2 regions of the Paraglaciecola sp. 2405UD69-4 genome follow, and region 2 is predicted to be linked to the other one. Evidence: predicted binding sites of a transcription regulator. Region 2 holds the regulator's gene; the other holds the start of a gene.
What was found. The regulator FliA, encoded in region 2, starts transcription of late flagellar genes. The targets are predictions, from matches to a motif close to CTAAAGNTNNNNNNNNNNNNGCCGATA.

Region 1: a site for FliA is predicted at 1,979-2,005, ahead of ACMUMK_RS03930 (VC2046/SO_2500 family protein). Genes of this name have one in related genera too.

Annotation. Positions count from the first base shown of each region.
Region 1 covers NZ_JBLIXM010000001.1:857,098-873,289, reverse strand. The annotation lists gene ACMUMK_RS03940 (cache domain-containing protein) at 1-803, shown strand, start outside; gene ACMUMK_RS03935 (RNA recognition motif domain-containing protein) at 1,149-1,412, shown strand; gene ACMUMK_RS03930 (VC2046/SO_2500 family protein) at 1,441-1,941, opposite strand; gene ACMUMK_RS03925 (trypsin-like serine protease) at 2,156-4,237, shown strand; gene ACMUMK_RS03920 (methyl-accepting chemotaxis protein) at 4,345-5,430, opposite strand; gene mazG (nucleoside triphosphate pyrophosphohydrolase) at 5,533-6,333, opposite strand; gene relA (GTP diphosphokinase) at 6,340-8,505, opposite strand; gene acpS (holo-ACP synthase) at 8,674-9,054, opposite strand; gene pdxJ (pyridoxine 5'-phosphate synthase) at 9,062-9,793, opposite strand; gene recO (DNA repair protein RecO) at 9,803-10,528, opposite strand; gene ACMUMK_RS03890 (hypothetical protein) at 10,553-10,834, opposite strand; gene recJ (single-stranded-DNA-specific exonuclease RecJ) at 10,916-12,634, opposite strand; gene dsbC (bifunctional protein-disulfide isomerase/oxidoreductase DsbC) at 12,716-13,447, opposite strand; gene xerD (site-specific tyrosine recombinase XerD) at 13,589-14,503, opposite strand; gene ACMUMK_RS03870 (DUF2007 domain-containing protein) at 14,493-14,807, opposite strand; gene ACMUMK_RS03865 (PilT/PilU family type 4a pilus ATPase) at 14,840-15,952, opposite strand; gene ACMUMK_RS03860 (type IV pilus twitching motility protein PilT) at 15,962-16,192, opposite strand, start outside.
Region 2 covers NZ_JBLIXM010000002.1:883,125-899,316, reverse strand. The annotation lists gene flhA (flagellar biosynthesis protein FlhA) at 1-1,319, shown strand, start outside; gene flhF (flagellar biosynthesis protein FlhF) at 1,361-2,665, shown strand; gene ACMUMK_RS10370 (MinD/ParA family protein) at 2,662-3,528, shown strand; gene ACMUMK_RS10365 (RNA polymerase sigma factor FliA) at 3,525-4,253, shown strand; gene cheY (chemotaxis response regulator CheY) at 4,309-4,692, shown strand; gene ACMUMK_RS10355 (protein phosphatase CheZ) at 4,726-5,490, shown strand; gene ACMUMK_RS10350 (chemotaxis protein CheW) at 5,504-7,663, shown strand; gene ACMUMK_RS10345 (protein-glutamate methylesterase/protein-glutamine glutaminase) at 7,734-8,843, shown strand; gene ACMUMK_RS10340 (ParA family protein) at 8,918-9,697, shown strand; gene ACMUMK_RS10335 (chemotaxis protein CheW) at 9,694-10,440, shown strand; gene ACMUMK_RS10330 (chemotaxis protein CheW) at 10,433-10,927, shown strand; gene ACMUMK_RS10325 (DUF2802 domain-containing protein) at 11,013-11,423, shown strand; gene ACMUMK_RS10320 (prolyl oligopeptidase family serine peptidase) at 12,037-14,142, opposite strand; gene ACMUMK_RS10315 (homoserine O-succinyltransferase) at 14,408-15,328, shown strand; gene ACMUMK_RS10310 (homocysteine S-methyltransferase family protein) at 15,374-16,192, shown strand, end outside.

The DNA of each region.
Region 1 (16,192 bases), on a different contig from region 2:
CTACAGTATTAAGTTCAAGGCTGAGTGACTTGAGTTTTTACGCAAGCTTAGCTGTGGATATAATGGATCGTAATTTATACGAAAGAGCAAATGATGTGAGATGGTGGGCATTAACTACTGTTTTTCGCGAACACTTACAAAGCAAAGAACTTAGCAGCGCAGCCAAACAAGAAATTTCAAACATACTGCTCTACATAAACAAGTTATACACGGTTTACACCAATTTATATGTTTACGATAGAAATGGAGTCATCTTAGCCGTTTCAAACCAAGACCAAGGGCACTTCATTGGCCAACAAGTTGAGCCTAAAAGCGGTGCAGCTGAAGCACTGCAAGTGAACGATTCACAAAAATATTCGGTTTCAAGTTTCGCTAAAAGCAATCAATATCAAAATAACCAAACCTATATATACAATGCTTCGATAACAAACTTGGAACAATCAAGTGTAATAGGTGGCATTGGGATTGTTTTTGATAGCAAACCAGAATTTTCGGAGATGTTAAACGACACACTACCGATTGACGAGCAGGGCAAAATTATTAATGGATGTTTCGCAATTTATTGCCAACGAGACGGCATGATAGTTTCAAGTACAGAGAACTCACCCCAAGGTGTGGGTGAAATAGTCGACTTAGATAAAGACCTTTTATCGTTACAAAATGGCGAGCAGCATTCTTTGTTAGTTGAATATAAAGGCAAACCTTATGCTGCTGGCATAGCCGCTTCAAATGGCTACAGAGAATATAAAACCACGGGCGATTATTGTAATGATATATTAGCCTTAATAATGCTACCTAGCTAATACCTTTTGGCAGCAAAAGTAAATAATAATTAACATTAAGTTAAACACAGCCAACCTAACAAGATAATGTTAAACTTTGCAACTATTTTCATTGAAATTTACTCTAAAAAACACGATAAACACATTAAAAATCAAATATCCTAAATTCTAGACAACGTAAATCAGTAAATTACCTAAACAGCAAGTTCGCGGCATTTCATGTTAATTTACCAACACTTTTCTCTAATAATTGCCTTTTATCCATCATTTTATGGCATAGTGGCGAAAACTTCCTATTATGATGAAAGTTGGTACTAACAAGCCTAACGCTACTACCCAATTATTTATCAAATACCGAGACAAAATATGAAAATTTTAATTCGAAATCTAGATCGTACAACCAATGAAGACGAGCTCAAGTTGTTATTTCAAGAATATGGAACTGTACAATCTTGTAACCTAGTTACAGACAAAGTCAGCGGCACATCTAAAGGGTTTGCTTTTATAGAAATGCCAAAAGTAGGAGAAGCTAAAGCAGCAATCAAAAATTTAAACTATAAGACACTGGGAGAGAATAAAATAAGAGTTAAAAAAGCAGAGCCTAAAGCTGCGGATACCCCAGAAGACTAAACCTATTTACCGATTTATATAAAAGCCACTAAGCAGCAGTGGCTTTTAGCCCATCTAAAATATCAAACAAAGCGGTTTCATCAACCTCAATATCTTGGCTAAGCTCATTAGTCACTCGGTTTTGTGTAAAGACACTAGTATTAGCAAGCACTTCTTCATCGATAGCATTAGGATTATTGCGCAGCGATAAAGGCTCTGGATGCATTGCCAACCAAAGGTGCGCCGACCTAATATGGCCACTTCCCATCAAGTTTGCGGTATTTTCAGCCTTTTTCCAATAATTTGCATCTACTGCCAAAGAGGAGCGTTTGTAATAATGAAGCCCTTGATTATCTATTGAGACATACTGAGGCTCCTCTGTTTTTTCTATACGAGGACGATAAAGACTATTTGGCTCTAACATTGCTAACAAAAGAGCAAATTTAGCACCCTGCTGAGAGGAACGATTAAGCTCTCCATTTAACTCGAGATCACCAGATAAGGTAAAATCAACATGGGCATTGTTTAGATTGCTTTCTGAGCTTAACAAATATAATCCAAAGTAATTAAAGGATGAATAACCTATTTATCGCATTAAACAGCGAAGACTTTAGGTAAATCTGTAGATCTGCCTCCTAACCTTTGACATTTACAATTAAATCACCAGAATGTCTTACCTGACTTTTAGTCACCATAATTTATGGTTACAACAAGCTATCTCTTTAACTTATGACTACTACTTGTATTATTTAGGAATTTTTTTAATGAATAGACTGCTGCGCGCTATCTTCCCTCTAGCGATATTGCCCCTCTCTCCTTATGTATTTTCTGCAGATAATACAAGCCTATTAAACACATATAGTAAGGATACTTTAATAGAATCAAGAATCGTTGGTGGCGACGAAGCGGTAGCCGATGACTGGCCTTGGATCGCTGCTTATGTTTTTCCATTTGGTACAGGTGATACATCATTAGTTGTAAATAATGAAACCTTTGATACTAACCCTTTTACTTATGGTACAGGCGGCCAAGCGAATGCTGAAATTGTCGATTGCGGCTTAGGCGACTACACATGTACAGAAGCTGCCGGAAAAGTGTGCCTAATCGAGCGGGGTGATATTAACTTTTCTTTAAAAGTTAATAATTGTGAATCAGGCGGTGGTGTTGGTGCAATCATATATAACAATGAAGAAGAAGGTAACTTTATTGGTACTTTGGGTGATGGCTTTATTGGAACTATTCCAGCGGTTGCAATCAGTCGTGATGATGGCCTTCTTTTGCTCGAAGAGATAGGCGAGCTTGCAAGTATTAATGTTTCCTTTGCTCAAGATATAGTCTGCGGGGGCTCTTTTATAGGCGACAAATGGGTCATAACAGCCGCACATTGTGTTGAAGATAGTACTTATCACAGTATTCTTAAGATGAATGTAGGTGAATACGACTTAACAGATGGAGCTGAAAACGCAATAGATATAGCCAACGTCTATATTCATCCAGACTACGATCCAAATGCATTTAACAACGATATTGCCATAGTAGAGCTGGCTGAATCATTGACTGTACCTGCAGTCACTATAGCAACATCTGAAGTAACCTCTCAATATGCAATAGAAAATAGCACAGCTACCGTTGCTGGCTGGGGGAGTAGAATTGGGTATGAGCCAAACGAAGAACACATTGAAGATTTTCCAGATATCCTACAACAAGTTGATTTACAGCTTTACACCAATCAAGAATGTATAAGTACATTAAGCGAAAACGTCTTTGTTGATGACTCAGATATAACAAGCAACATGATTTGTGCAGGCGTTCCAGCTGGAGGTAAAAGCTCCTGTCAGGGCGATAGCGGGGGCCCTTTAGTAATCAATACAGGCTCTGGCGTTCAACAAGTGGGCATTGTTAGTTTCGGATTTGGTTGTGGCGCTGAGGGGTACCCAGGTGTCTATACCCGAGTTTCTGAGTACATCGATTGGATAAATAACATCACAGGTGGTGTAGCAATTGAAACTCAGTTTGACTTTGGAGTTGTACTAGAAGGTGAATCACTCAGTGAGAGCTTTGAAGTGTCTAATAATAGTATTTCAACAGTAACGCTCAGTTTTGAAACATCCGGCAGTAACTCTATTACTATTGACAGCACAGCATGTAACACTATAGCTGCGAACAGTTCTTGCGAGATTGACGTTACCTATACACCAAGTGGGAGTGAAGATTTAAACGCTGAAATCATTATTTCTACAGATAACATTAATATCCCGGGTAATAACTTAAAGCTGACAGGTATTGCCCTAGCTGAGTCTAACTCAATCGGTGCATTAGTTGGAGAAACTGACGTTACTTGGTTTAGTGGTGGCTCTAATGAACTGGGCTGGGTTTCAAATACCCAAGAAGGCATTGAAAGTGGCGCCATTACAGATTTACAAGAAAGTACCCTAGTCGCATTGGTAAGCGGCACAGGCACCTTTACCTTTGAATGGTCTGTTTCTTCAGAAGAAAATACAGCCCTTGAGCCTACCGATGATGATTATGAGCCCTACGATGCCCTATTCGTTTATGTAAATGATGAATTACTTGATTTCATTACAGGAGACGTGGACTTTACAGAATACAGCATAGAGTTGTCAGGTGGCACAAACGTTATTACTTGGGTTTACAGTAAAGATTTAAATACTAGCTCTGGAGATGATAAAGGTTACATACGTAACGTTGACTTCCAAGTTCCAACAGACTCCACAGACACTGTGACAGAGACTTCTAATAACTCATCTGGAGGTGGCAGCTTAATGTGGTTAACACTATTGATAATTTTTGGGTTAGGAATACGGAATATATTAACGACTAAGTAATTAATTTAACCTACATAAAAATGCAAGGTCGCATTAATCAATACTATACAGCCTCTAAATATCAAGAGGCTGTATGTAAAAGATACAATAATTGCTAAAAATAAAAATTAGAGCAAATCTGTCAGATCATCTAAGCAAGACATAACTTGATTACTAGCTTGCTCCATTGCCACTAAGTATTTTACTGCTTCGTCTTTATTGCCTTTTGCCAATAACTCCATTGCTTTTAATCCGTTTTGATGTACTGCTTCGTGGGGCTTATCTAAATTTCTAAAAGGCGCGCTATCAGCATATTTTTGTTTGCCTTCGGCTTGATACCATTTTCCTAAACGACACATCTTATGGTCAGCAAAAGCATCTAAATTATGCTCTTTAAGTCCATAAATAACAGCGTAAACTTCACTTTTCCAAACTATATGATCTAACTTAACTGTCTGTATAAATGAGCGGTGAGATCCACTTGTAATAGTATCTTTCATGGCATTACTAGAATTAACAATAGATGTAAAACTACTATTTAACTCACTAACACCGACTGATAAGGTATCATTGTTGCCTTTAATTTCATTAACAGAATCCACGGCATCCGCTGTTGAGGATATAATATCACCAACTAAGTCAGCGACCTCACTTGCAGACTTATTCGTTTCATTGGCTAAAGAGCGCACTTCGTCGGCAACTACACTAAATCCTCTTCCAGCATCTCCGGCTCTGGCAGCTTCAATAGCAGCATTTAATGCAAGTAGGTTAGTTTGGTCGGAAATACTAGTAATAGTAGTAACAAATGTATTGATGTTATCAGCCTTATTAGAGAGGCCTGAAATATTAGCAGTCATTGTCATCATTTTTGTACTTAGTTCAGACATTGATGAAGCGATTGACTCTAAAGATGTAGAAGAGCTTTCAAATAACTTATTAATCCCTTCAATTGACTCACTTTGCTTGTCAATGCGTTGAAATGACTCTAGCACTGTTTGTCTTATACCTTCCACTTGCCCCAAAGAATCGAGCGTACACTTTACTAAAGTTTTTTCATAACTAGCGCTGGAAGAGTTTTCCAAAGCATTTGCTGCAACTACCTTTTTAAGATCTATATTCTCTGACTGCACAGCATCAAGTTTTTGAGATAACTCAATAACTCTTTGCTCTAATTGGTTTTTCTCAGATATTACTTTCTTGTACTGCGAAGACAAGACAAACCTATTGACCCCTTAGTTTCTAACTTAGTTACTAAATATCGGCTGATTATTCAAAGCCTTCAACAAGATAAACAGGTTTCATAAAAATAGAGGCGATTAGTTTGCTTTAACTCTTTGCCAAGCCGCTTCCATATTCTCTAAATCAGCGTCAGCAACACAAGAGCCTTGCGCTTTTAAAAGCTGCTCGACTTGCCTAAAGCGCTGTTCAAATTTGTGATTAGCTTTAATTAAGGCGCTTTCGGCATTAACATTAAGGTGCCTTGCAAGATTAACCACCGAAAACAACAAGTCACCAACCTCCTCTTCAACGGCTTGTTGATTTGGGTTTGCAACTGCAACTTCATCAATAACTTCTTGGATTTCTTCCCTAACCTTAGCAACGACAGGGTCAAGAGTGGGCCAATCAAACCCGACTTTTGCACATTGCTTTTGTAATTTATGAGCTTTGATTAAGGGGGTAACGCCACTAGGTATATTGGCTAATAGGCTTGAGTCATTATCTTTACCGGATTCAGCACGCTCTTGAGCTTTTATATCATCCCATTGCTTAGATAAATCTTGGTTGCTTTTCTCTTTGCTGCTAGCAAAAACGTGGGGATGACGACGAATTAATTTATCAGAGATGCCGCTAGCAATATCATCAAAGCTAAACTGGCCTTGTTCACTACCAAGCTGCCCATAAAACACCACTTGAAATAACAAGTCTCCAAGTTCGTCTTTGATATCTTGCATGTCTTTACGAGCAATTGCGTCAGCGACTTCATAAGTCTCTTCAATGGTATAGGGCACAATACTGTCAAAGGTTTGCTGTAGATCCCAAGGGCATCCAGATTCGGGATCTCTAAGCTGCTGCATTATGCTCAAAAGCTCGGCAATGGGCGTATTTTTAGCTGTCATCGGCTATTAGTTATTATCCGTTTTATACACATTGGTGACGCCTTTAACAGACTGTATTCTTGCAATTGTCTTTAATAAGGTCGTTAAATCTTTAACTTCGATACTCAGCTCAATTTTGGCCGTGTTTAGTTTGGTATCACTGGAGCTATTCACACCAAGTAGACTAACCCTTTCATTGGTCAATACAGTTGTCACGTCTCTTAATACACCGGCTCTGTCAGTACTTTGCACCACCACTTTGGTTTGAAACGCGCCCTGTATATCGCTTGCCCAATTAACGTCAATTTCACGCTCTGGGTGAGTGTCAAGCAAGTGGGCTAACTGATCACAATCTTGTCTGTGAACACTGACTCCACGACCTTGCGTAATATAACCTTGAATCGGCTCTCCCGGTAAAGGCTGGCAACAACCGGCAATTTGGTTCATCAAGTTACCTACACCTTCGACAACAATGGTGTCTTTTTTGTTAGTAGAAGGTTTGCGAGGAACAAGCTTAAGCTCCAACTCTGGCTCTTTTTCAGGTGCATGCTTTTGCTGTAAATAATGCACAACCTGCATGATTTTAATATCACCAGCGCCTAGAGCTGCGTATAAATCTTCGACTGTTTGCATATTAAAACGAGCCGTCGCTTCTGCTGCAAGCTTGCCATCCATACTCAACTTGCCTAGCTCTCTATCCAAAAGCTCTTTACCAGCAATCGCATTTTTATCTTTATCTTGGCGCTTAAAGTAGGTTTGAATCTTCGCTCTTGCTCGAGAAGAATACACATAACCTAAACCCGGATGCATCCAATCCCTACTGGGGTTTGAATGTTTACCCGTCAACACTTCTACCTGATCACCTGTCTGTAACTGATAAGTAAAAGGTACAATGCGACCTCCAACTTTTGCACCATTGCATCTATGGCCTACATTACTGTGAATATAATAAGCAAAATCCAAGGGTGTAGACCCTAGCGGTAAGTCAACTACATCGCCATCAGGGGTAAATACGTAAACTCTATCATCGAACACTTGGCTTCGTAGTTCTTCAACCAAATCACCAGAGTCTGATACTTCATCTTGCCACTGTAATATTTTTCGTAACCAATTGATCCGTTCTTCATACCCAGATCGCCCAGAAGCCGTACCTTCTTTATAACGCCAATGAGCAGCCACCCCTAACTCGGCATCTTGGTGCATTTTTTCGGTTCGAATTTGTATCTCTATGGTTTTACCTTGTTTTCCTAGGGTAACAGTGTGAATAGATTGGTATCCATTTGCTTTGGGCGTAGCAATATAATCATCAAACTCTTGGGGAATATGACGCCAATGGGCATGCACAACCCCCAAAGCCGCGTAACAATCTTGCAAACGTTCAGCGATGATCCTAACAGCACGAATGTCATAAAGCTGTTCAAAGCTAAGGTGCTTTTTCTGCATTTTTTTCCAAATGCTGTAAATATGCTTAGGCCTTCCGTATACCTTTGCTTTTATATTCTGAGAATCTAATACACCTTGAAGTTCGTTAACAAAGTCTTCGATATACACTTCACGATCAGTACGACGTTCATCTAATAATTTTGCAATTTGTTTATAAGACTTAGGGTGTAAATAACGAAACGAGTGATCTTCTAGTTCCCATTTTAATTGCCCTATACCTAACCTATTAGCTAACGGAGCGTAAATATTGGCACACTCGCGGGCCACTAAAACCCGAGTTTCTTCGTCTTCATTTTTAACTTTTTGTAAGGCGCATATTCGTTCTGCAAGCTTAAGAACGACTGCTCTTACATCCTCGACCATAGCAAGTAACATGCGCCTAACGTTATCGATTTGAGACTCGTCATTTTTACGAGCACTGTTGGCGCGAGTATGGAGCGATTTAATCGCATCCATTCTCCGTACACCCACAATTAGCTTCTGAATGCCCTCTCCAAATAACTCAGTAATTTCATCGTCATCTAACTTATGGACTTCACAATATGGATAAATAAGCGCGGCTTGTAAGGTTTCATCATCCATGTGTAGTTCATGGAGGATTTCTACCATTTCTTGGCCTGTTAGCAGTATTTCAGGGGTATCGGAAACATCACGAAGTTTTTGCTTACTAGACTCAGGCAAATTAAGGCCTGCTAACCATTCAGCAAATGGAGGGCGTTTTTCTTCGTGTACTTTTCGAATTGAAACCATAAAACAAGCCTTACTTTTGATATATCTTTCTAGATATGTAAATTGGGACTTTCACAATCCACACCCTAATCATCAGGGTTACTAACTTTGGTTTAACTAATCTATCGACGATTTAAATATCTGTTTGCAACAGCAAAGATAATTTAAGCACCATTGAAGTGCATCTTACTAAAGAGATTCTAGAACCACAGTTACCACTGCGTAGTGCTTCTCGTCAGAAATCGATATAAAACTATTGTTAATCTGCCTTTGTTCGCATATTTCAGCAAATTTCCCAGTAAAAACCAGACTAGGCTGACCAGATGGAAGATTTACAACTTCAACATCTTTAAAACCCACTCCGTTTGCAATCCCTGTGCCTAGGGCTTTAACGGCTGCTTCTTTTGCAGCAAAACGTTTAGCTAAAAATTGCGCTGGAAATTTATGTTGTTCGAAAATCTGCCACTCTGCAGGCGTTAAAATTCGCTCCGCAATACGCTTTGAATGACTAATTAGTTTTTCAATGCGTTCAATTTCTACTATGTCTGTGCCTAATCCTGCAATTGCCATAAATGAATTACGCCCGAGCTTCTTGCATCAACTTACGCATATCAGCAACAGCTTTTGCCAGCCCATCAAAAGCGGCTCTAGCAATAATGGCATGACCAATATTGAGTTCATACAGCTCCTCTATGGCGGCGATGGGTTTCACATTATGATAATGCAGCCCGTGACCTGCATTCACCTTTAGGCCTTTTGAATGCGCATATTTAATTCCTTCAATCAGAACAGCGAGTTCTTTTTGCTGCTCTTGTTCATTGTCAGCTTCAGCATATTGTCCTGTATGAATTTCAATAAAAGGAGCACCTGCAGCAATCGCCGCATCTATTTGCGTTTTATCCGCATCAATAAACAAAGAAACTAAGATACCAAGAGCGGCTAAACGTTCACATGCAGATGTAATTTTAGGTAAATTTCCTGCTACGTCCAAGCCACCTTCAGTGGTTAATTCTTCTCGCTTTTCAGGGACAAGGCAACAAAACTCAGGTAAGGTTTTCTCAGCAATGAGTAGCATTTCTTCTGTGACTGCCATCTCTAAATTCATACGGGTCTGTATGGTCTGCTTGAGAATCTGCACATCTCGGTCAAGTATATGCCTTCTGTCTTCTCTAAGATGAACGGTAATGCCATCAGCTCCAGCACGCTCTGCAATTTCAGCTGCATGAACTGGATCTGGATACTGTGTTCCCCTTGCATTTCGAAGGGTCGCTATATGATCAATATTTACACCTAGCAAAATTTCTTTCATTTACGCTTCTCATTTTTTTCTAAAAGCACTTTTAGTCCATGTCTGCTGAAAAAGCTCTCTGCTTTTTAGCGGTTTATGACCTAATAAGTGGGCTAATGCAGTACGAGTTATATATTTCGCACACTTTAAACTTTCTGTTGTCCAGCTATTATCGCCCATAGCAATAAGGGCCGCTCCAGAAAAACGATTGGAGCCTACCGAGCCAGATTCAACCGTTTTAACACCCTGCTCCAACACTAAGCAATAGTCGATTTCAGGCTCTACTATTTGCCCAGTTTCAAAATCATGAAGTAAATCTATTCCATATCCCAATTCGTCCAATAAAATTAACTCGAACTGACGTAAGCAGGGCTCCATTTCGCAACCATTTTGTAGCAAAGTTAAACTTTGATAATAATACTCGTAAAGTTCAGGATGAGGGACTTCTTTGGGTAACAACCTATTCAACAATTCATTTAGGTACATGGCACAAAACAATGCTTGACCACCTAAGTTAAGCATTTTACCGGCAGATTCAAGTTGATTGAGGTTTCGCAGCTCATGCTTACCAGAAATGCTAACAAGTAAAGGTTGAAAGGGTTGTAACAAGCTTTTTTTATCGCCTTTGTTTCCTCTGACACCTTTAACTACTGCACTAATTTTACCGACTTCTAGCGTGAAAATATCCGTTAAGTAGCTGGTTTCTCTATATGCTCGGCGATGCAATACAAAACCATGTAGTGGTTCAACAACCAACAGAAGTAACCTTATATAGGGAGATTAACTAACTTTAATACGTACAACTTTCATGGCTTCAAACTCCATTCCAGCAATATCTTCGGTGATAGGGTAATAAGTCAGATTAACTCTCGCCCCCGTTAGATTTTTATACATTTTTCTACGGCGAAATTTGAAAGGAACATCAATGCCGTCAATCATCAGCGTATTAGCAAACCAATCATCGTCTTTTCTTTGAACATGGGACACCACAGACATATCTTCTGAATGTGTGAGGTTATCGTGCTTGTCTAGTAACTTTTCTACGTCGGATTTTTTTGCCATAACATTTTTTTTAATTCGATAAAGAAAGTAGTCTAGCACTTCTAGGGTATTTCATAAATGCTTAACCCTTAAACAGCAAGATTATAACGCCACCAGACCATCAACTAGTAATTGTAGACTGGTTTTACCTCGGAACTCATTTATGTCTAACTTATATGCCACACTAACTCGACGACATGCAGGATTAGGCCACAGTGTTAAGTCGATATTAAAAGCGATGGCATCTATTAAAATTCCACTTGTATGTTTAAGCATCATTTTTAAGTGCTTAGCCCCCACAAGCCGCTGCTCTAGAAGTTCAAACTCGCCGTCAAATAAAGGCTCGGGAAATTGCTGTCCCCAAGGCCCGGCCTCTTTCACTTGCTGAGCAAATTCCAAAGTAAAATCTGCAGCCGCTAACTCACCATCGCTCACTAGCTCACCTGCCAAGGGTTTACCAGCTAATGCCTCTTCAGCTAATTGGTTAAATGCTTGTTTAAATGCCTCTAGGTTACGCAAAGGCAAGCTTAGGCCAGCTGCCATAGCATGCCCACCAAACTTACCTATGATATCTGGGTAACGACTACTCAGCTCTTCGAGTAAATCACGAATATGTAATCCAGGGATCGAGCGTGCTGAACCTTTAAGGGTATGATCGTCATGGTGTGCAAAGGCTATAGTTGGCCGAAAATACTTTTCTTTTATACGCCCGGCTAAAATACCTATAACACCTTGATGGTAGTTCTCTTCATATAAAACCAAACCAAAAGGCAATTGACTTGCTTCCAAGTTTAGATTCTCCAACGCCTTTACTGCTTCTTCTTGCATCGACCCTTCTATCTCGCGACGCTCCCGATTAAGGCCATCAAGTTGCACTGCGATTTGCCGTGCTTTGGTGTCAGAGTCTGTGAGTAGGCACTCAATACCCAAAGACATATCGTCGAGGCGCCCTGCTGCATTTAACCTTGGACCGATCACAAATCCCAAATCAGAAGCCTGCATACGGCGCTTATCACGAGAGGCAACTTCCATAATGGCTTTGATACCTGGTCGGCACTTATTACCTCTAATTCTTTGTAAGCCTTGATGCACTAAAATACGATTATTAGCATCCAGCGGAACAACATCGGCAACCGTACCTAAGGCCACCACATCGAGCAAATCTGCTAAATTTGGTATATTGATACCTTTGTTTTCAAACCAATCTATTTCTTTCAATTTGGCCCGTAGAGCCAACATCAGGTAAAACGCCACCCCAACGCCAGCTAAGTTTTTAGACAGAAACTCACAACCAGGCTGATTGGGATTCACGATTGCATCAGCTTGTGGCAAAGATTCCGCCGCCAAGTGGTGATCGGTAATAACCACTTCTATGCCCAGTGATTTGGCTTTCGCCACCCCAGCAAAGCAAGCTATACCATTATCAACTGTCATGATTAGTTGTGCTTTTTGTTGGTGAGCCACTTCAACTATCTCGGGACTTAACCCATAGCCAAAATCAAAGCGGTTCGGTACCAAATAATCATGATTTTTCGAGCCCAGCCAAGAGAGTGACAACATACTCAGAGCGGTACTGGTTGCGCCATCGGCATCAAAGTCGCCAATAACCATGATCTTGCGCTCTGCAACTATTGCATTTGCCAGTAGCTCCACTGCTTTATTGACTCCAGTTAAATCTTGGTAGTGTAATAAAGCTTGCACATTTCGTTGCAGCTGAGTTTCGTTTTCAATACCGCGGTCAGCGTAAATCTGTTTTATTATCGGATGAATTGAGTCAGGTAAATGACTACTAGTTTGATGTTCTCTACGGCGGATTTGCACAACGGGCATAAGGGATAATCTAATTTGAGGAAAAATAAAAGCCCGCTATAAACGGGCTTGGAATAATAACTAACAAGGGGGTTACATTATCGCTTTTAAAGCTTTCTCTAATTCATGGGGAGGTTGATAGCCCGGTATTACAGCGCCATTAGGCAAAACGATATTTGGCGTGCCACCAACACCAATTTGCTGACCAAACTGATATTGCTGAGCAACTTTAGTACTACAATTTTTACGAGTAACACTCGCCCCAGCTTTAGCGTTATTCATAGCTTCTTGTGGGTTATCAGAACACCACACAGACACCATATCATTATATGGCGCGCTATTTATACCGGCCCTAGGGAAAGCTAAATAACGTACAGTTATGCCTAAGTCATTGTACTCTTCCATTTGATTGTGTAGCTTACGGCAATAACCACAAGTTATGTCTGTGAAAACATTTACAACATATTTTTCGTTTTCAGCTTTGTATTCAATTGTATCGTTTTCAAACGCCTTAATGCCATCAAGACGAACTTGACCAAGCGACTCTTCGGTGAGGTTACGCATACCATCTTCAGTATCGTAAATACGGGCTTGCAATAAATACTGCCCATCTAAGCTGGTGTAAAACAAACCACGATTAGTTAATACCTGTAATAAACCAGGGATAGGTGCATCACCAATTGACGTTACTTGCATGTTTAAATTGTTTTGAATTTTAGCTTTTGCTTGTTCATATTTAGCAGTGTCATCAGCTGCCGATGAGCTAAAACTAACGCTTAGTATTAAACCAGCTAAAATGCTGCTAATTTTTGTCCGTGCTTTCATTAGGTTTCCCAAGTAATTTCAATAATAATATGACCCTAAAGAGGGAAAATAATTTCAAATAAAATAGTTTAATTTGTTAATGCTTAAGTGTAACGGAAGCAAACCACTAACCCAACACCTGATTCAGCCTCTTTTAGCACCCTAACCTCTTGGGTGATGCTCCGCTACTAGCTTCTGTAAACGCTCTGTGGCTACATGGGTGTATATTTGTGTAGTAGATAAATCACTATGGCCTAATAGCATTTGTACCACTCGTAAATCCGCCCCATGGTTCAATAAATGAGTAGCGAATGCATGGCGCAAAGTATGGGGTGATAAATCGTTTTTTATACCTGCTAACTGACTATAGATTTTTATTCTATGCCAAAAGGTTTGCCTTGTCATGGCCACCCCGCGTTTACTAGGAAATACAATGTCACTCTCAGATTTAAGTAATAATATTCGCCCCTCTTTGATAAACCTTGCTAGCCATTCAATGGCTTCTTCACCTAAGGGCACTAACCTTTCTTTATTACCTTTACCTGTAACCCTAACCACGCCTTGTTGCAGGCTGACTTGATCCATTCTTAAGTTAATCAATTCTGTTACTCGCAAACCTGTGGCATACAAAACTTCTAACATAGCCTTGTCCCTTAGTTGAATAGGATCATCAGGTAGCGGGGCATTAAGTAGATCATCAACCTGCGCTTCACTTAAGGTTTTTGGTAATGTCTGAGGCAGCTTGGGGTTTTGCATTAAACTAATGGGATCATCAGCCCGGATTTTTTGGCGCAGCATATAGTGGCACAAAGCCCGTATGCTGCTCAAAACTCTAGAAGTACTGCGCTGCGACAAGCCGCCGTCAATCCGCATCGCAAGGTATTGATTTAAGGTTTCCTGGGTAAAGTTACTTAATTCAATTTCACCGATGTTAGCCGAAGATTGCTTCAAAAAACCTGAAAACTTCGTTAAATCAGCACGGTAAGCACTCAAGGTATTTTCACTTAAGCCTTTTTCTAACCACATAGCCTCGATAAAAGCTTCAATTTGCTCTTTATCTGCAGGGCTAATTATCATAAATATCCGTACCGCACTGCCAACATACTTCAAAGCTAGCTTCGTTTAACTCATTGCAGGTATTACAAAGCCACGACTGAGAGCTGTCGGGTTGCTCCTCAAAGCGGCGAATAAATTGCTCTACTTTAGGCAACCACTCCTCATCAAGGATCCATACTTCAGGGCTAGCATCAACTGCGGACAATTCACCGACACCACCAATTGCAAATTCATTTTTTACAAAACAATCAATGCCTTTTTCATCCAACAGTTGCTTTACTTGAAACACCATAAAACGGTCGTTATGGGTATATACTTTTTTCACTTGGCCACCAACTTATGTCTACAATTTATCTATTAATCCATATCAATAGATACATTAGACAGTGATCCTAGCTGATTTCCTTCATCAGAATCCAACTTAATCATTAATCGTAGATCATTTGGCGAGTCAGCATGGTGAATGGCATGCTCTAAAGTTACCTTGCCTGCTTTGTATAATTCGTACAGTGCCATATCAAAACTCTGCATTCCCATCTCTTTGCCTTTCTTCATGGCTTCTTTTAAGCCACCTATTTCATTGCGCTGAATTAGGTCTGTCACTAGGGGGGAGTTTAATAGTATTTCAATGGCCGCAACTCGACCTTTGCCATCAGGTGTAGGCACCAATTGCTGCGCCACTATGGCTCGCATATTTAAACTTAAGTCAAACCTTAGTTTTTCATGCTGCTCTGGTGGGGCTAAATGCATAATACGCTCAATAGCTTGGTTGGCATTATTAGCATGGAGTGTCGCCACACATAAATGCCCTGTATCAGCAAAAGACATAGCGTATTCCATGGTTTCCATTGAACGAATTTCCCCAATCAAAATTACGTCTGGCGCCTGACGCAAAGAGCTTTTTAAGGCATCATCAAAGGACTGGGTATCAATTCCCACCTCACGTTGCGTTACAACACAGTTACCGTGCTCATGCACAAATTCAATAGGATCTTCTATGGTTAATATATGACCTCGAGAATGCTGATTTCTATGCCCCATAAGTGCCGCAAGAGAAGTAGACTTACCCGTTCCGGTAGCACCCACAAACAAAAGCAAACCTCGCTTTGACATAATCACATCTTTCAAGACTTCAGGTAATCCTAACGCCTCTACTTGAGGAATCTTAGTGACAATACGCCTTACTACCATACCGGCCATGTCTCTTTGCCAGAAGGCACTGCAACGAAAACGTCCAATATCATCCCGGGCTATGGCAAAGTTACATTCTTTAGTTGAATCAAATTCGTCACGTTGCTTTTGATTCATTGCATCATGAACTAACGCTAACGCTTCTTCTTCAGTTAGATTACTGCTGCCAACAGGTGTCATTTGCCCATTCACTTTTGCACTAACAGGGAAGCCAACCGTCACAAATAAATCTGATGCACCTAAGTCTTGCATCGCTTCAAGGTAGGGGGAGAGTTCCATAATATATCCTTAAAAACCGTTAGATGTTTTTTTATCGACAGACTTTGCCGCGGCATCTTGTGGTGATATCAACCCTTGCGCCACCAGCTTTTGTAAACACTGATCCATAGTCTGCATACCATGGGATTGACCTGTTTGAATCACCGAGTACATTTGTGGCACTTTATCTTCACGAATAAGGTTACGAATAGCAGGGATCCCCAGCATAATTTCGTGGGCTGCCACACGGCCACCGCCGTT
Region 2 (16,192 bases):
CAGTCGCCACTGCGATTATAGTTACCCGTGAAAATGACTCTCAGGAAATGGGGTCAGAGTTAACCAAGCAACTGGGTAATCAGCAGGCCTTATATATCACCTCTGGTGTATTATTTGTAATGGGGATTGTTCCTGGTATGCCACATGTAGCCTTTTTGGGGTTCAGTGCCGTTGTCGGCGGTTATGCTTATTACAACTATTGGCGTGCACAAAAAGCAGCGAATGAACCTCAAGTTGTAAGCAATTTACCAGAGCAAAACCAGCAACCTGCAGAAATAAAAGAGTTAGGTTGGGATGACGTACAACATGTGGATACCATAGGGTTAGAAGTAGGTTATAGGTTAATCCCTTTGGTGGATAAGGCCCAAGGTGGTGAATTGTTAAACCGTATTAAAGGGGTCAGAAAAAAGTTATCTCAAGAGCTAGGTTTTTTAATTCCCCCAGTACATATCCGCGATAACTTAGATCTAAGTCCAAATAATTATACGATTGCTATGCTTGGGGTAACAGTAGGCGAAGCTGAAATAAGTCATGACGATGAGCTCGCAATTAACCCTGGCCAGGTTTTTGGGAAGCTTGAAGGAAAAGTCACGAAAGATCCCGCCTTTGGTTTAGATGCCGTATGGATAAGAGCAAATCAAAGAGAGCATGCACAAACATTAGGCTATACGGTGGTCGATGCTGCAACCGTTGTGGCAACGCACCTAAGCCAATTACTTACTAACAATGCTTATCAATTACTTGGTCATGAGGAAGTTCAACAGCTATTGGATATGTTAGCGAAAAACAGTCCTAAGCTAGTAGAAGGATTAGTACCTGATGTGTTGCCTTTGAGCACGGTTGTAAAAGTCCTACAAACTATGCTCTACGAAGGGGTACCAATTAGAGATATGCGTAGCATAGTTCAAACTTTATGCGAGTTTGGTCCCAAAAGCCAAGATCCAGATGTACTTGTGTCTGCTGTTCGAATTGCTTTGAAAAGGTTAATTGTTCAAGAAATTAATGGCGGAGCGATGGAAATACCCGTGATCACTCTGGCTCCAGAACTGGAACAAATGTTGCACCAGTCATTACAGGCTGGTGGTGCAGACGGTGCTGGTATTGAGCCAGGACTAGCAGAGAAATTACAAACATCATTGAATGAAGCATCACAGCAACAAGAGTTAGCTGGAGAGCCCGCGGTGCTGCTGACATCAGGCATGTTAAGGCCAGTGTTGTCTAAGTTTTTAAAACACTCAGTGAGCGGGTTACACGTATTGTCTTATCAGGAAATTCCTGATGACAAACAAATTAAAATTGTAAGTGCAGTAGGTCAATAATCTGACGGTATAGCGTTGAATTATTAGCCTAAGGGGGAAAAGTGAAGATTAGACGGTTTTATGGCAAAGACATGCGAGAAGCGCTTAAACAAGTTAAAGATGAGTTAGGCGGTGATGCTGTTATTATGTCTAACAAAAAGCACGCAGATGGTATTGAGATAGTCGCTGCATACGACAAAGAACCAGATGCACAACTTGTACCCAAGAAATCAAGAGATGTAACTAGCCAGCAAACAGCTACTAAAACACCATCTTTGAGCGAGATTATAGGTGATACTGCACCTGATAGTTTAAAAGCCTTACTGGAAAAACAATCTCAAGCAAAGGTCAATAAAACCGATGATATTGAGACTTATCGCCCCGAAGATTCGAAAAGTCATGCTGTTAATCGTTCTCAACCACCTCGTCAAAACCATCAAACCGATGCGTTAGCTGATATGCGTAAAGAGTTATCATCTTTAAGAAATATTCTTCAGTTTCAAGTGTCAGGTTTGATTGCCCAAGAAAAACAAAGACAACATCCATTACACGGCTACTTGCTCGAAAAATTACAAGGTATGGGTATTTCGTCCTCTTTAGCAGATGAAGTGGTTTCATATACCCCAGAGTCATGTGATGAGCGCCAGGCTTGGCTATTTTTGCTAAAGTTACTTGCTAATAAATTGCAGACTAAACATGATGATATTTTGTCTCAACCTGGCGTTGTCGCTTTAATGGGGCCAACAGGAACTGGAAAAACCACTACAATTGCTAAGTTGGCTGCACAAGCAGTAAGAAAATACGGAGTGGAAAACGTTGCGGTAATAACCCTAGATAACTACCGAATTGGGGCATTTGACCAAATAGCGACTTACGGTAAAATAATTGGGTGTCCTGTAAAACAAGCACAAGACGCAAATCAGTTAACTGATTTACTTTTTCAATTTAAGAATAAACGGTTAGTATTAATAGACACTGCTGGTTATAGTCAAAAAGATGCAAGGTTAATCAAGCAGTTAGATACAATAAAACAAAATTCATGTGTTAACATACGTAAATATTTAGTGATACAAGCGAACTGTCAATATCAAGCTATGCAGCAAACAGTGAACGAGTATCGAAAGATTTCTTTGCATGGGTGTATTTTGACTAAGTTAGATGAGTGTTACAGTTTAGGAGAGGCCATAAGTGTGGCCATCGAAAACAAATTACAGGTTTGTTATCTAGCTGACGGGCAAAGAGTCCCAGAAGACTTGCAGTCAGCCAGCACTAAGTATTTAATTACAAGTGCAGCAAAGCTTTATAAAAAATATGCTTTAATTCATACTACCGCTAGTCAAGTTAACAGTGAAGTAGCGGCAATATGATTGAGGACCAAGCGAGTAGCCTTAGAAGAATGAATCAATCTAGATTAATTAAAGTTATTGCTGTCACAGGCGGTAAAGGTGGTGTAGGAAAAACCAATGTTACCTTGAATACTGCTATTTCTATGGCACAGCAAGGTAAGCGAGTTATGGTTCTCGATGCCGATTTAGGGTTAGCTAACGTAGATGTGTTATTGGGACTTAGGGTTGAGAAAAACTTGTCTCATGTCTTGTCCGGTGAATGTACGTTAGATGATGTATTGGTTGAAGGACCATATGGAATTCAAATAGCGCCAGCGACAAGTGGAAGTCAGTCAATGACTGAGTTGACGCCCACTGAACATGCAGGTCTTATTCGAGCGTTTAGTGAGCTACAATCGCAAATTGATGTGTTGATTGTGGATACCGCTGCTGGCATCTCAGATATGGTTTTAAGCTTTTCAAAAGCAGCTCAAGATATTTTGGTTGTGGTGTGTGATGAACCCACATCATTGACTGATGCTTATGCATTAATCAAAATATTAAACAAAGAGCATGGGATCTTCCGCTTTAAAATTGTTGCTAACATGGTTCGTAGTCTACGTGAGGGTGACGAGCTATTTTCAAAGCTAACCAAAGTGACAAATAGATTTTTGGATGTCGCATTAGAATTGGTTGCAGTGGTACCTTTTGATGAGAATGTACGTAAGTCTGTTAGAAAACAAAAAGCGGTTGTTGAAGCTTTTCCTACAGCGCCAGCTGCAAAAGCAATTCGAGGCTTGGCTCAAAAAGCAATCAGCTGGCCAATTCCTAACCAACCAGGTGGGCATTTAGAGTTTTTTCTTGAGCAATTAGTAACAAAGAAAACAGTGGAAGATAACCGGTGACTAGTAAAGCATCAGCCTATCAACAACTAGCTAATAAGAATGAGTTGGTTGAACGCCATGCATCTTTGGTTAAACGTATCGCACATCATTTAATGGTGCGTTTGCCAGCAAGTGTTTTGGTTGACGATTTGATTCAAGCAGGCATGATTGGGCTTTTAGAGGCTTCTAGAAATTTTGACGGTAGTAAAGGTGCCAGTTTTGAAACCTTTGCTGGTATCAGGATAAGAGGCTCCATGTTAGATGAGATTAGAAAAGGTGATTGGACGCCACGATCTGTACATAAAAATGGTAGAGCGATAACAGAGGCCATTAATCAAGTAGAAAGAGCAACGGGTAGAGATGCAAGGGACATTGATGTTGCTGAGAAATTACAAGTTAGTATTGAAAGCTATCATCAAATGTTAAATGAAGTGAATGCTGGCAAAATAATAGGAATGGAAGATCTCGGGGTAACTGAAGATGTGATTGGAACTGAGCAAACGAAAGGATCTGATGCACCTTTTGATGATTTGGTTCAAGGTTCATTTCAAAAAGCACTTGCTTATACCATCACTACTTTACCAGAGAGAGAAGCCATTGTACTGTCTCTGTACTATGATGAAGAATTAAACTTAAGAGAAATAGGTGAAGTGCTTGATGTTAGCGAGTCTAGAGTAAGTCAAATACATAGCCAAGCTATGTTGAAACTAAAATCTCGTATGCAATATTGGCGCTCACATGAATAACGTAATGATATATATGAAACAGAACGGGACGTTTTGATTCTCACCGGAGGTGGTTTTGGATAAGAACATGAAAATTCTTGTTGTTGATGACTTTTCGACAATGCGCCGTATTATCAAGAATCTTTTAAAAGATCTTGGTTTTACTAACATACAAGAAGCGGATGATGGCAGTACTGCATTACCTATGCTTCAGCAAGGTGTTTTTGACTTTGTAGTAACTGACTGGAATATGCCTGGTATGCAAGGTATTGACTTGCTAAGAGCAATTAGAGCAGATGAAAAGCTAAAGCACATTCCTGTTTTAATGGTAACAGCTGAGGCAAAGAAAGAACAAATAGTTGCTGCAGCTCAAGCTGGGGTTAATGGTTATGTCATTAAGCCTTTTACTGCTGCCACACTGAAAGAGAAGTTGGCGAAAATATTCGAACGTTTAGGCTAAATTCAGGTTTCCCTGAGTGCTAGGAGAGACTATATGAACACCCTAAGTTCACCTCCCATTTCGCTTGAAGATGCTAAGAAATTGGTAAGCTTGATTGAAAGTGGTGAAAACCAAGAAGCCCATGATCTTCTTGATAGTACAGGAAAGCATGCATCAATTGAGTTATTTGCTGAAGTTGGAAAGCTAACTCGTCAATTACATGATTCTTTGAATCATTTTCAACTCGATCCTCGTATTGCCGATTTAGCAAATGAAGATATTCCAGATGCACAGAGTAGGCTTACCTATGTTATGGAACTAACCGAAGACGCAGCAAATAAAACGATGGATTTGGTGGATTCATGTATGTTGGTTGCTACCGATTTAAATTCTGGCATTGTAAAACTCCAGCCTGAGTGGAAAAAGCTGATGGCACGTGAGCTGAAACTAGGCGAGTTTAATCAGTTAGTTAAGAACATGGATGAGTTTCTTCAAAATGGTGTTGATGGCACCACTAATCTTACTGGCTTTTTGACAGAAGTGCTGATGGCACAAGGCTACCAAGATTTGACAGGTCAAGTAATCCGCAGAGTAATCGAGTTAGTAAAAGAAGTTGAAGACAGTTTAGTCGATATGCTGACGATATTTGGGGGGCTTGAGTTAAAAGATAAAGAGCAGGCATCTGAAAGTTCTAATATATCTGATAACAAAGCCGATAAGGTTAAGGCTGAGGGTCCAATCTTGGACGCAGACAGTAGAGAAGATGTAGCGTCTAATCAAGATGACGTTGATGATTTGCTTTCGAGTCTAGGGTTTTAGGGGTACTGAAGATATGGCGTTTGATGTAGATGAGGAAATATTACAAGACTTTTTGGTCGAGGCAGGGGAAATATTAGAGCAGTTGCAGGAGCAACTGGTTGATTTAGAAAATAACCCTGAAGACGCTGATTTACTCAACGCGATATTTCGTGGCTACCATACAGTAAAAGGCGGCGCTGGTTTCTTGTCGCTTACTGAGCTAGTTGAAATTTGCCATGGTGCAGAAAATGTATTCGATGTTATGCGAAATGGCCAGCGAACCCTAACCCCAGAGCTCATGGATGTTATTTTACAAGCTACCGACTCTGTGGTCGTCATGTTTGATAATGTAAAAGCTGGAGAACCTCTAGTAGCAGCCGACCAAGAACTCATCGAAACCTTAACTAGATTAAGCCAACCTGAATCTGAAGACGAAGTACAGACAATTGAAGAAGCTGCTGTGATTGAGGAAGTAGAGCCAGTAACCGAACCCATCGATGATGATTCAGCGACACCATCTGCCACAGATGACTTTAGTGAGGACGAGTTTGAAGCATTATTAGATGAGTTACATGGTAATAATCCGCCAGCTTCTAAAGAAACTCCGGTTTCAGAGCCTGTTTCTTCAGGGGATGAAGATATAAGTGATGATGAGTTTGAAGCCTTACTAGATGAACTTCACGGGAAAGGGCAGTTTAAGGCAGAAGCAACACCCGCAGTAGCAGATAGTAGCGAAACCCCAAGCAGTTCTTCAGGTGATGATATTACTGATGATGAGTTTGAAGCATTATTAGATGAATTGCACGGTAAAGGCAAAGGGCCTGCTGCAAACGAAGCCCCCGCGCCATCTGATGTGAATACCCCAGCAAGTAAGCCTGAAGTCAAAGCAGACAAAGTTGTTAAAAACACAGCGCCGGAATCAAAAGCTGCGCCTAATAAACCTACAGCGCCTAGCGCACCAGCCAAACGAGTTGCAAAGCCAACAACAACCAAAGATGAGAAAAAGCCTGCGACTCCTGTTCAAGGTGAAACCACGGTTCGTGTTGATACTAAACGTTTAGATCAGATTATGAATATGGTTGGAGAGTTGGTTTTAGTTAGAAATCGCTTGTTGAGTTTGGGGGTTAATGTCAACGATGAAAGCATGTCAAAAGCGATTGCTAACCTTGATGTTGTCACCGGTGACTTGCAAGGTGCTGTGATGAAAACGCGAATGCAGCCAATTAAAAAGGTTTTCGGAAGATTTCCTCGAGTTGTTCGTGACCTTGCTAGAACATTGAAAAAAGAGATTACCTTAGAATTAGAAGGTGAAGAAACAGATTTAGATAAAAACTTAGTGGAAGCACTAGCTGATCCATTGGTGCATTTAGTTAGGAACTCTGTCGATCACGGCATAGAAATGCCAGAAGAGAGAAAAGCAGCAGGTAAGCCCAGTTTAGGAACGGTAAAATTATCCGCATCACAAGAGGGTGACCATATACTCTTGACAATTGTTGATGATGGTAAAGGGATGGACCCGGATAAGTTAAAAGAGATTGCTATTTCTAGAGGAGTACTGGACGCAGATGCTGCAGCAAGAATGACTGATGTTGAAGCATTTAATTTGATATTTGCGCCAGGTTTTTCAACTAAGACTGAAATATCTGAGGTTTCTGGTCGTGGTGTCGGCATGGACGTCGTGAAAACCAAAATTAATCAATTAAATGGTACGGTAAATATAGATTCAAAAATGGGGGTTGGAACAACCTTAGAGATTAAAGTGCCTCTGACTCTGGCTATTTTACCTACCTTGATGATCGTGATTGGTAAACAGACATTTGCTTTGCCACTGGGCTCTGTGAATGAAATTATTAACATGGATATTGAAAAGACCAATAAAGTGGATGGCCAATTGACTATGATTGTGCGTTCACGGGCGATTCCGCTGTTTTATCTAGCAGAGTGGCTGAGTAAAGATAAAACAAGTATTGATAGAGCAAAAGGACATGTTGTCGTGGTCCAAATCGGTACGCAACAGCTTGGATTTGTGGTCGACGCGCTAATTGGTCAAGAGGAAGTCGTGATAAAGCCTTTGGATGAGTTATTGCAAGGCACGCCAGGAATGGCAGGTGCAACCATCACTAGTGATGGTGGTATAGCGCTAATTTTAGATATTCCCGGCTTACTTAAAAGGTACGCTGTAAAAAAATCATAGCGACTAAAGTGGAGCAGGTCTGCAATAACCACCCATCTAAGCTAAAAATGTTAATAAGGTAATAGGCGACATGGCTTATAGGATTCTAATTGTTGACGACTCAACTTTTTTTCGTCGTAGGATCACTCAGATATTAGAGAAAGATAAAGAGCTTCAAGTGGTAGGCGAAGCTAAGGACGGTAGAGAAGCGTTAGCTGAAGTAAGAAGATTAAAGCCTGATGTGGTAACCATGGATGTTGAAATGCCAGTAATGGATGGTATTACTGCAGTTAAAAGTATAATGGCTACTGCCCCCGTTCCAATTATTATGTTTTCATCACTAACAAGTGAAGGGGCCAAAGCTACATTAGAGGCCTTAGATGCTGGCGCATTAGACTTTCTTCCTAAGAAATTTGAAGATATTGCTTTAAATAGAGAAGAAGCTGTACGTTTACTACAAGGCCGCGTGAAAGCGCTTTGTCTCAAAAAAAGGCATATTAGTAGCCCTTCTTCTAGAGTGGTAAACAAAGGGCAGAAAAATTTACTACTAAGCCGCCCGCCTCCTAGGGCAGTTAGTCATGAAAATAAAAGCGATATTAGTAGCAGCACCTATAAAGTAAAGAATTATCAATGTTTGGCAATCGGGGCATCTACTGGTGGACCAGTCGCCCTTCAGAAAATTTTAACCGCTTTACCAGCTAGTTTTAAGGTTCCTATTGTTGTTGTGCAACACATGCCAGGTACCTTTACCAAGGCATTTGCTAAGCGCTTAAACGATTTATGTCAGATACAAGTCAAGGAAGGAGAGCAAGGGGATAGTTTGAAACCAGGTGTTTGTTATATTGCACCAGGAGGCAAACAAATGATTGTGGAGGGAAAGGGAAGTTTAGCAAGGTTAACTATCCATGAAACGCAAAGGTATCCTGATCATATTTATAAGCCAAGTGTTGATCTTACGTTTGACTCCTTGAGTGATGTTTATTTGGGTAACGTTTTAGCTGTTATTTTGACTGGTATGGGGGCTGACGGTAGAGAAGGGTGCCGTAAACTGAAAAGCCAAGGGGCCACTATTTGGGCTCAAGATGCAAATAGTTGTGTTGTATATGGAATGCCACAAGCAGTAACTGTTGCTGGAATATCACAAGAGAATTACGACATAGAACAAATGTCTGGTCGTATTAAAGCTGAAATGCGTAGGTAAATTTGGAGGGGCATATCTGTGAATTATAAAGTTAGTTATACCTCTTTCATTAATTATATAGCTAAGGCGTAATTGTGATTACCTGGACTGTTGCTAATCAGAAGGGGGGGGTAGGTAAAACTACAACTACTGTTACCCTAGGTGGCTTACTCGCTCAAAAAGGCAAAAGAGTGCTACTTGTGGATACAGACCCTCAAGCGTCTTTGAGTTACTATTTTGGGGTAGACTCAGAAGAGCTCTCTTCTAGCCTTTACACTGTTTTTACTGCAGGGGAGGGCTTAAGTAAAGATACAGTTTTAGATAGTTTATGCCCAACTAAGTTAGACTCTTTATTTATTTTGCCGGCGACTATGGCGATGGCGACATTGGATAGGAAGCTGGGAACCCAAAATGGTATGGGGCTTCTTTTGCGCCGTGCTTTGGATTTAGTATCTGATGAGTTTGATTATGCGATAGTTGACTGTCCGCCGGTTTTAGGCGTCCTGATGATCAATGCTTTAGCTGCATGTGACCGTGTTATTGTGCCCGTACAAACTGAGTTTTTGGCATTAAAAGGGTTAGAGAGAATGATGCATTCCATGGATGTCATGCAAAAGTCCTTATCGAAGCAGTTTGTATATACAATAGTACCTACTATGTATGACAAGAGAGTTAAAGCAGCGACAGGGTCTTACAGCACGTTAACCAGATCATATAAAGACAAGGTATGGGTTGGCTTAATCCCTATTGATACTAAATTTAGAGATGCTAGCCAAGCACAAAGTCCCCCGTCGGTATATAGCCCTAAGTCAAGAGGAGTGTTTGCTTACAGTAAACTTCTTACTTTTTTAGAGAAATTGGAAGGAGAGATATGAGTCGTCGCCACTTTGCTGATGAAAGCGTTATGGAAGACTATATGTCAGCACTATTGACCGAAGAGCCGCCAGTAGAAGAAGTTCAAAGGCAGGCAGTAGAGCATTTGTTAAAGGCGGTTCCTGCTTCTAGAAGCGAGCCTTTCGAACATACTGAAGATAAATTTGTACAATCTGAGCCTATTGTGGCTAAAGTTGTTAAGCCACTGGTCGAAACTAAAGTATCTACCGATGTAAAATCAAGCGAAAAGGAATTAGGTGTTATTCCAACCGAAAAGTTTCAGGTATTGATCTTTGAGGTAGCAGGTATGACTTTGGCTGTTCCTTTAACTGAGTTAGGTGGAATACATCAGTTTGAAAGCGTAAATCAGCTATTTGGTAAGCCGGCTTGGTTTAACGGTGTAATGATTATTAGAGATGAAAAGTATAATGTCGTTGACACTATCAAGTGGCTAATGCCAGAAAAGTCTATAGAAAAGGTGGCAGAGTCTACAAAATACCAATATCTTATAGTGTTAGGTGATAGTCAGTGGGGACTGAGTTGTGAAAGCCTTATTAACAACGTAACTTTATCTCCAGAGGATGTAAAGTGGCGTAACATTAAAGGTAGTCGCCCTTGGGTATCTGGTATGGTTAAGAAGAAAATGTGTGCTTTGGTAAACGTTAAACAATTAGTTACTATGTTAGACCAAGGCTTAAGCTGTAACGATTTGCCTGATTCAGGCCGGAGCAATTTGAATGAGTGACGAAAGAAGTGCAAGCAATACCGTAGCTGCAAGTGGCGATGAAGTTTTGCAGTGGGTAACTTATAAACTAGCTGAAGAAACCTATGGGATAAATGTAATGCAAGTGCAGGAAGTATTGCGTTATACAGAAATTGCCCCAGTTCCAGGCGCACCTGATTATGTACTAGGCATTATTAACCTTAGGGGGAATGTTGTTACCGTAATCGATACACGTTCACGTTTTGGTTTACCGCCTTCAGACATGACAGATAACACTCGTATTGTAATCATCGAGTCTGATGAACAAGTTGTTGGAATACTAGTAGATAGCGTCGCTGAAGTGGTTTATTTAAGATCTTCAGAGATTGATAGTGCACCAAATGTAGGTACTGAAGAAAGTGCTAAGTTTATTCAAGGCGTGAGTAACCGAGATGGTCAGCTATTAATTTTAGTGGATTTAGACAAACTACTGAATGATGAAGAATGGAACGAAATCTCTAATATTTAATAACTTTAACATCTGTAAGGCATTGTTTGTTGTTTCCAGCTGTTGTGGTTTCTAATTTAAAATAAGTCACTGCATTGAGGCGTTTATGACTATTCCACTTATTCTGAGTATTGTCGCTTGCGTCATTGCGGTGTTCTGCTTAGGACTTATTTTTAAAAGTTACAAGCGTAATAAAGATGTTTGGCTTCAAACACAGTCATGCCTTAATACACTATCTGAATTAAGCTCGGGTATTAACCTTCTGCGGGAAGAGCTCCATGAGGTTCGTAGTGGTAGTATTGGGGTGAGCAAAAGAGTTAAAGGGCTTAGTCAAGAGCTAAAAGACTTACAGTCTGCTCATCAACTGCTGGCTGAGCAAGATCCGCAAAGTCGATTTTATAACAAAGCTGCAAAACTGATTAATGACGGTGCAAGTTTGTCTGAAGTTATAAATGAGTGTGATATGCCAACCGCTGAGGCAGAACTTCTTTTTAACTTGCATAAGAACAGTCGCTGATCCTAGCTGTTATCCCTAAGGTTTTTTAACCATAGTGATTTAGCATATCATCCTCGCAGTCCATTTATTGTCATTTAATAATAAGAAAAACAACATCCTTGAAGTATCTGTAATATGCCTCACTTCTATAACTAAGCCCTAATTGCTCTTTTGGTGAATTTATTCTGAAATGAAAATCACGGCCTATAGAAATCAAAAGGTTATAGGTCAACTTGAGAATATAAAATTAAAGTAATTCTCAATAAAATGAGGATTTAGCATTTGCAGCCAAGGTTGAAACTCTCTAAAAAGGGAATCCATCTTGGTTGAAGTATTAGCCTGAAAAGATAGTTATATACGTGTAAATTTACTTTAATCCAGATTCAATCTTGCACTTTAAATAAGTATCTTAAATCTGTTCGACTACGAAGAGCGAATTACAGCCATTGGATGATTCTGATATAACAGTCCGTTTCAGGGCCCTAGAGCAGACCTATTGGCTCTACCCTTGAATAATATGCAGCAGACGATCACTCATCTACAACACATACATTGAGTGAAAGGAGTACCTCAGCGCATCTAAATACAAATAGCGATATGAAAAAAACAAGCACGCTGTGCCGGTAACCATTCATTAGCGTTTAGGTTGGAGGCCAGTGTATTTAGCCATGAAAGCTAAATACTCGGCAGCTGAGTTTAACGCTTTTTGCGTATTTGAGCCTCCAGATGTATGACCGCCTTGCTCGTCATACTTAAGAACAATAGGCGCGTCACCACTTGAATATTGCTGTAGCTTTGCCGTCATTTTTCGCGCCTGAAGTGGTGGTACCCGGGTGTCGAAGTCGCCACTACTTATATAAATGGCTGGATACGCCACCCCTTTTTCTACAGCTTGATAAGGTGAGTATTTAATCAGGTATTCAAACTGTGTTTTAATAGAAGCATTGCCATATTCAAGTAATGCAGGCGCATTATTGTTTTTGAAGCGATAGTAACCAATCATATCTAAATCAGGCACTTGGCATACCACTGCATTTGCAAGATCGGGAACTTGAGTAATAACTGAGGCTACCAATAAACCACCGTTGCTGGCTCCCTGTATTGATAGTTGCTCTTTAGAAGTATAGCTTTTACTTTTAAGCCAGCTGGCTGCTGCTATAAAATCATCAAAAACGTTTTGCTTATTTGCAAGTTGCCCCTGGCGATGCCATTCTTTTCCAAATTCTGCTCCGCCACGGATATTAGCAATAGCGTACAGGCCCCCCATTTCTAACCAAGCTGCCAGTGGTGTCGAAAATCTAGGCTTTATGCTGTATGCAAACCCTCCATAACCATACAATATAGTGGGTTTGGGTTCTGAAGTATTAAAGCCTTTTTTACCCATTAAAAAGATTGGAAACTTGGTATTATCTTTTGATGAGATCCAAAATTGTTTTACCTCATAAGCTTCACTATTAAACGCAACTTCGTCCTTTGAATATACCTCAATTTTTTCACTGCCTAATTTATACTTAAAGGTTGTTCTGGGTGATAAAAAAGATTCACTACCAAAGAAAAATTCGTCTGATTCGGCGTTTCCCGAGATTTTGGTAATTGATGAAAATTTTGGTATGGGAACCTGTTCTAATAAGGCTCCGTTAACGGAGAATATATGCAGTTCATTTTGCACATTATGCAAATAGGTTACTGCATGTTTATTATCGATGACAGACACATAGTCAATCACCCTTTCTGAGTTTTCTTTTATAGCTACCTTCCAATTTTCGTACTCGGGTTGGGCAAGGTCAACTTCAAAAACTTCACCATTATTAGCTGAAAAATTACTGAATATAAATAATCTTTCTCCAATAAACCACGCATTGAATTGACCATCTTTACCTTCAACCAAAGTTACTAACTGATTAGGTTCAGTGACATCCCTAAGGTATAAGTCGGAGCGAGACCAGCCATGTTCAACTGAAAAAATTTGGTAACGACCTGACTTTGACTCATTAACTGCAATCCAGTTATCAAGGGGAATGCCTTGCCCAAAAATTACTTTGTCATCATTTAACTTCGTTCCAAATCTGTGTTCATATATAAGTTCTGATTCGTCTCGAGTGCGTTTGACATAGAAAAAGCCAGATCCGTCTTGCTTAAATTCTAACTGATTATATAGCCCGTAAGGTAAAACCGTCTTAAGATCTTTCCCTGTCACGACATTTCTAAACCTCACTTCTTGTTCGTCTGCTCCGGTTAATGTCAGGCCGTAGGCAACCATCTTGCCATCGCTACTTATATCTAAAATTTCAACTCTGGCGGTGCCCTCGTTACTAAATTCATAGGGGTCTAGTAAAACTCTTTCTTTCCCTACCTTATCTTTAACGAAATACTTCCATGCGTTACTTTCTGCCGGGTGTTTCCATACGAATAAATAATCTCCTTTTAATAATGGAGTGGCATTTTTTGTAGACTTTGACATTCGGTTTAGGAGCTCATTAAATTCGGAATACGTAGGAAGGTTGCTGAGTTGAGCTTCTGCAAAAACTTGTTGCGACTCAATCCATTTACGAGTCTCTGGCGAATAATCTTCTTCTAACCAACGAAAAGGGTCCGCAATTTTATGACCATGCAATTCATCTATAACAATGTGTTGTTTTGAATCTGGGTAATTTGGCTTAGTTTTCTGAGGTGATTCTGTAGAGCTGCAACTGACTATTATGAGAGCGAATACAGCGAGTATTAGCTTATTTGCGTGCATGTGAATTTCCTTTTCTAGCTTAGCAATTACTTAATCCTGTCACTACTCTGGTTGAAAATCAACCATCTTTCTAATGTGGGGATATTGATAACTTGGTGGTAAGTATAAAAAGACTTTTGGTCGCCTAGTCGCTCTAATTCTAAGATTTGCAGTATATTTAACTATTTAGTATATCTTTCATTTAGACGTCTAGACGTAAAGATGTTGACTTTTGTGAGGGATTTGGCAAGATTGAATACTCAATATTGTCAGCATTGGAGTCATCATGCCTATAAGAGTTCCTAGTAATTTACCTGCTCAAAATGTACTAAACAGAGAGAATATCTTTGTTATGGACACATTGCGTGCTGCTAAACAAGATATTAGGCCTATGGAAGTAGGGATCTTAAATTTAATGCCGAACAAGTTGGAGACAGAAGAGCAATTTTTACGTCTGTTATCCAACACTCCTTTGCAAGTGAATATAGATTTGATTCGTATTGATAACCAAGCGCCTAAAAATACTCCTGCAGCACATATGGATAATTTTTATGTTGAGTTTGATGCTATTTCCCATAAACAATACGATGGACTAATTGTAACCGGTGCGCCCTTGGCTCATTTGGCCTACAGTGATGTAAAATATTGGGACAAAATGACAGTGATTATGGATTGGGCTCGTCGCAATGTGCAATCTACTTTGTTTTCATGCTGGGCCGCCCATGCTGCTATTTATCATTATTTTGGAATTAACCGACGATTAAGGGAAAATAAGCTAAGTGGTGTGTATCGTCACTTTGTGCAAAGTGAGCATGAAGAATTATTGCGAGGATTTGATCATACTTTTAATGCTCCTCAATCTCGCTATGGTGAAATCAGTATAGAAGAATATAATTCGGTTCCAGAATTGAATGTTCTTGCTAGCTCAAAAGAAGGTGGGGCTTATATCATCGCTTCTGATGATAAGAGGTTAGTTTTTGTTACAGGGCATCCGGAATATGATCAAGATTCGTTAAAACAAGAGTATCAGAGAGATTTATTAACTAATGATGATGTACAAATCCCTGTAAACTACTTTATTGATGATGATCCTAGTAAAGAGCCTATTCTTAATTGGCGGGCTCATGGCAGTTTACTTTTTACTAACTGGTTAAACTACTATGTTTATCAAAATACACCATATGATTTAGCGAAGCTTTCAGAGTAATAGAAAAAGTTGTTATAAAAACAGTAATATTAAAGAGGATTAATCTTGAGTCACCCTATACCTAAGCAGCAATTAATAGACGCAGCACAGCAAAGAATTTTAATACTTGATGGTGCTATGGGTACTATGATCCAAGAACATAAATTGGAAGAGGCAGACTATAGAGGTGAGCGTTTCTCTGATTGGAAATCTGATGTTAAAGGCAATAATGATTTACTGGTATTAACCCAGCCTGAATTGATCTACAACATACATTGTGCCTATTTTGAAGCGGGTGCAGACATTATTGAAACAAATACTTTTAACGCTACTGCGATTTCAATGGCAGACTACCATATGCAAGATCTTGCAAAAGAGATAAACATTGAAGCTACCAAGTTAGCGAAAAAAGCAGCTGAAAAATATACGGCGCTAACTCCTGACAAACCAAGGTTTGTGGCGGGTGTGTTAGGGCCTACTAGCCGTACTGCTTCAATATCTCCTGATGTAAATGATCCAGGTAAACGAAATGTCACTTTTGATGAGTTAGTTGAAATCTATGTTGAAGCTACTCATGGCTTAATCGAGGGGGGCGCGGATTTAATAATGGTAGAAACTATTTTCGATACCTTAAATGCTAAAGCCGCCGTGTTTGCTGTTCAGTCTGTATTTGATGAGCTGAATATTAGTTTACCTATTATGATTTCTGGTACAATAACCGATGCCTCTGGTCGTACTTTATCAGGTCAAACTGCTGAAGCATTTTATTATTCGATGAATCATGTCGCCCCTTTTTCTTTTGGTTTAAATTGCGCTTTAGGACCAGACTTATTGCGTCAATACGTTGATGAAGTATCGCAAATTGCAGAGTGTTTTGTGTCAGCC